DNA from 2 places in the Alcaligenes sp. SDU_A2 genome. Region 2 is predicted to be linked to the other one. Evidence: predicted binding sites of a transcription regulator. Region 2 holds the regulator's gene; the other holds the start of a gene.
What was found. The regulator HrcA, encoded in region 2, represses chaperone genes, less so after heat shock. The targets are predictions, from matches to a motif close to TTAGCACTCNNNNNNNNNGAGTGCTAA.
Positions count from the first base shown of each region.

Region 1: the regulator HrcA is predicted to act here: its motif matches at 1,243-1,269, upstream of AADW57_RS04400 (co-chaperone GroES).

Region 1 covers NZ_CP151273.1:961,198-963,599, forward strand. The annotation lists gene groL (chaperonin GroEL) at 1-862, opposite strand, end outside; gene AADW57_RS04400 (co-chaperone GroES) at 897-1,184, opposite strand; gene AADW57_RS16750 (chromate resistance protein ChrB domain-containing protein) at 1,469-1,735, opposite strand; gene AADW57_RS04405 (metal-sensing transcriptional repressor) at 2,076-2,354, shown strand; gene AADW57_RS04410 (nickel/cobalt efflux transporter) at 2,366-2,402, shown strand, end outside.
Region 2 covers NZ_CP151273.1:1,111,970-1,114,371, forward strand. The annotation lists gene AADW57_RS05160 (NAD kinase) at 1-476, opposite strand, end outside; gene hrcA (heat-inducible transcriptional repressor HrcA) at 696-1,709, shown strand; gene hemH (ferrochelatase) at 1,767-2,402, shown strand, end outside.

The DNA.
Region 1 (2,402 bases), 150 kb from region 2:
TGGCTTTGCGACGGTCGCCAAAACCAGGGGCCTTGACGGCAGTGGTCTTGAGGATGCCACGGATGTTGTTCACCACCAGCGTTGCCAGGGCTTCGCCTTCCACGTCTTCAGCCACGATCAGCAAAGGACGGCTGGTCTTGGCCACTTGTTCCAGAACGGGCAGCAGGTCGCGGATGTTGGAGATCTTCTTGTCGAAGATCAGGACGAATGGATCGTCCAGCACAGCCACTTGCTTGTCGGGGTTGTTGATGAAGTAGGGCGACAGGTAGCCACGGTCGAACTGCATGCCTTCGACCACGTCCAGTTCGTTTTCCAGGGACTTGCCGTCTTCAACGGTAATGACGCCTTCCTTGCCCACTTTGTCCATTGCATTGGCGATGATCTCACCGATGGAGTGGTCGCTGTTGGCCGAGATGGAGCCGACCTGAGCGATTTCCTTGCTGGTGGTGCAAGGACGGGACAGCTTGCGCAGCTCTTCCACGGCCACGACCACGGCCTTGTCGATGCCGCGCTTCAGGTCCATTGGGTTGATGCCGGCGGCCACGAACTTCAGGCCTTCTTCAACGATGGCTTGAGCCAGAACGGTAGCGGTAGTAGTACCGTCACCGGCGTTGTCGGAAGTCTTGGAAGCAACTTCTTTAACCAGTTGAGCACCGATGTTTTCGAACTTGTCTTTCAGTTCGATTTCTTTGGCCACGGACACACCGTCCTTGGTCACTGTAGGAGCGCCGAAGGAGCGGTCCAGCACCACGTTACGGCCTTTGGGGCCCATGGTGGTCTTAACAGCGTTAGCCAGGATGTTGACGCCACGAACGATGCGGGTACGTGCGTCGTCGCCGAAGTAAACTTGTTTTGCGGTCATGGTTTGAATCCTATTGAATATTCGTGGGCAGTACTTATTCGATCACGGCGAAGATTTCTTCTTCGCGGATCACCAGCAGCTCTTCGCCGTCGATCTTCACGGCCTGGCCGGAGTACTTGCCGAACAGAACTTTGTCGCCAACTTTCAGGTCCAGCGGCAGAACCTTGCCGTCCTCGGACTTTTTGCCGGGGCCAACGGCCAGGATTTCGCCTTGATCGGGCTTTTCAGTCGCGCTCTCGGGGATGACGATGCCGGAAGCGGTGGTGCGTTCGTTGTCCAGACGCTTGACGATCACGCGATCGTTCAAAGGACGCAGTGCCATGGAGAAACTCCTGTTTAAAAATGACGTTGGTTATATCAATTCAAGTGGGGGCGAGGTCTTAGCACTCCACCCCTTCGAGTGCTAATTATAGGGACGACTTTTGTAATTTCAAGAGCAGGGGCGCAGGGCTGTTACATATTTGTCCAGCCCGCGTGGAATCTGGCTTGAAGGGGGAGTGTCGAATCCCTGGGTGTTGGCGCGCAGCCGAATGACACCGAAGTTTGAACTTCCGACGCTCTGTTCGGAACTCTGAATAATGGGTCAACCCAGCACCGGAAGGGGTGTCAGTCGGGATGGGCTGGAGGTGGGTTGTACAAATGCCTTGTTTGGGTGGTTTTTTTTCCAGTCCAAAGCTGGCGGGGCAGGACCTCGAATGACACTCTGCCGTCCACGTGTGTAAAGGTGGCACTGTCGAAGTCAAGTCCCAGAGCATTAGGCACACACTCGATCAGGGGCTCTATCCACAGAAGGCGTGCAGAAGAGAGAGTGAAGCGCTGGATCAGCCAGGCACAAGCGATCAGGCCGACCCAGATACGGCACCGGGTTTTCAAATGCAGCCATTGATAATGGACGGGATCGCGGCGCGTGATGTCTCCTTGGGCTACATCGGGTGCGCTGAGAGACAGGAGGGATTCGATGGCATAGGCACAATCGCGCTGCTGTGTCTGGGCGGCCTGTTCGGATGCCTACTGTGCGCTGTGGTGCTGCTGGTGGGCAGGCTGACGATAGGCAGAAACCAGGATGATGCGAGTCATGTGTCTATGGGAGCTGAATAAGATGACGCCGCGTTCTTCGCAATCCTGTTGATATCGCTACAACAGCTTTTTTGTTTTCTCGGGGTGGCGGCGTTTTTTTTGAGTTATATCCCCCCGGGGGGGATATGATGATCGCATGAACAAACCAGACCCTCATCATCATCACGACGCCGTGGCCAAACGTCTAAAGCGGGCGGAAGGACATTTGCGCAGCATTCTGTCGATGATGGAAGAACGCCGTCCCTGCCTTGAGCTGGCCCAGCAGTTGCATGCGGTCGAGCGTGCCATTTCCCAGGCCAAGAAGATCCTCATTCAAGACCATATCGACCACTGCCTTCAGGATGCGGTGGGAGAACTGGATCAGGACAGGCAGCGCGCAATTGACGAGTTCAAAGAAATCACCAAGTACCTCTAAGAACACCATCTATGCTGTCGTTTTCTGATCTGATCGCCCAGGGTGCGT
Region 2 (2,402 bases):
TCTATCATGCCGCCGCGTCCGGCGCGGTTGATGACGACATCGTTCAGGGCCACACCCGAATACAGCACTTGTCCGTCGCGCACGACACGGCCTTCCAGCATGGACCGCTCTTCGATGTCGTACTGGCCTTGAAGCACGCTGAGCAGCGCATCGTTGGCATCGTTCAGCGCAACATCGGTAATAAAGCCCAGTCGGCCATGATTGATGCCGATCAGGGGGATCTGGCTGTGCGCCAGCTCGCGGGCAGCGCCTATCATGGTGCCGTCGCCGCCCATGACCACGGCCAGGTCTGCGCGCGCGCCGATTTCTGCGTAATCGCAAGTGGGAAACTCGGTGACGCCGGTGTTGTGCGCGGTGGCGGCCTCCACCAGCACCGCGCAGCCTGCATCAACCAGGGTCCGGGCCAGGGAGCGGACGGGTGCATCCAGGCCGCTGTCCTGATATCTGCCCACAATGGCGACCGTTTTGAAATGCATGGGGCGAAAACCTTATTGATTAATGAAATAATTGCGATAAATTGATTATAGAGTTGCCGCTATGGGCTTGGCTGCAAGAATCTCCTGCTTGTCCTGTCGGGCACACAGGTTTTTGTACTGCCGGGCCTGTGCAACACCGAACCGCCCACGGTCGCCAGCGGCCTTTGCCGGTCGTGGATCGGAAGGCGGCGTGGGCTTTATTTATGTGACATATGCGATATGGATGACAGAGCGAATGCATTGTTGAAAGTGCTGATCGAGCGTTATATCGCCGATGGCCAGCCGGTCGGGTCGCGTACCCTGTCTACGGTATTTGACTTCTCGCCGGCCACTATACGCAACGTAATGGCCGAATTGGAAGCCTTGGGCCTGATACACAGCCCGCATACCTCGGCAGGGCGGGTTCCGACGCCCAAGGGTTATCGTTTGTTTGTGGACCGGCTGCTGGCCTCGCAGCGCTTTGAGCGTCCCGATGCGCAAAACCTGAGCCAGTTCTTACCGTTTGACGAGCCCAACCGCGCAGTCAGCTCGGCCGCTTCTTTATTGTCCAACCTGTCTCAGTTCGCCGGCGTGGTGCTGGCCCCGAAAAAAGCCCAGACCTTCAGGCAGATCGAGTTCATCCGTCTGTCGGATAAGCGTGTTCTGCTCATTATCGTCACCCCCGACGGGGATGTGCAGAATCGTATTTTGTTTGTGCCGCGCGACTATCTGGAGCACGAGCTGATCGAGGCCAGCCATTTTTTCAACCAGCATTTTTCGGGGTTGTCATTTGAGCTGGTCAAGCAAACTCTGTCTCAGGAGCTCAGCTCCTTGCAGGTGGATATTTCGCGGCTGATGCAACAGGCCGTAGATGCCGGCAGCCATCAGCCCGACAACGAAGAAGCCGTGGTCATCGCCGGCGAAAGCAAATTGCTTAATGTCTCGGACATGGTGGCTGATATGGACAGGTTGCGGCGTCTGTTTTCTTTGTTCGAGAAGAAAACGGACTTGTTGCATTTGCTGGATGTCTCCAGTCAGGCCGAGGGCGTGCAGATCTATATTGGCGGCGATTCGCAACTGGTGCCATTGGATGATGTATCCGTCATTACCGCGCCGTATGGCGTGGATGGCAAAGTTGTGGGCACGCTGGGCGTTATCGGTCCCTCGCGCATGGCCTACGATAGAGTCATCCCCATCGTGGACATTACTGCCCGGCTGTTGTCAAATGCCCTGAGCCATCATTCGGCCGCTTAGTCGGTCTGTCGGTCGGCGCGCACTTTGCCTGCGCCGGCTGCCTTATGTTTACACATCATGCCCATGTTGTTTGCCTCTCCTTATCTGTCCGAACCGACCGATGCCGATATATTCAATGACGATGCGCCGGTGCGCCCGGTCGGGCCTATCGGCATTTTGTTGATCAATCTGGGTACGCCGGATCAGCCCGAGCCCAAGGCCATACGCCGCTATTTGGGCCAATTCCTGTCCGACCCGCGCGTCATCGAAATACCTCAGCCGTTGTGGCAGCTTATTTTGCGCTTGTTTATTTTGCCGCGCCGCCCCGTCAAGCTGGCCCCACGCTATCGGGATATCTGGTTAGCCGAAGGCGCGCCTTTGTTGGTGTGGAGTCAGGCGCAGGCCGATGGACTGCAGGAACTGTTGGCCGGGCAGGGACACGATGTGCGCGTGGAGCTGGGCATGCGCTATGGCAATCCGTCGATTGCTTTTGGCTTGGATAAACTAAAGGCTGCCGGCTGCGAACGGATTCTTAGCTTGCCGCTGTATCCGCAGTATGCCGCCAGCACCACGGCCACGGCGTTCGATTGCGTGGCGGCGCACTTGCGTCGGCAGCGGAATCAGCCCGAGCTGCGTTTCATCAAGCGTTACCATACGCATCCGGATTACATCGGTGCCTTGGCTGCTCAGGTGCGCCGTTACTGGGACGAGCAT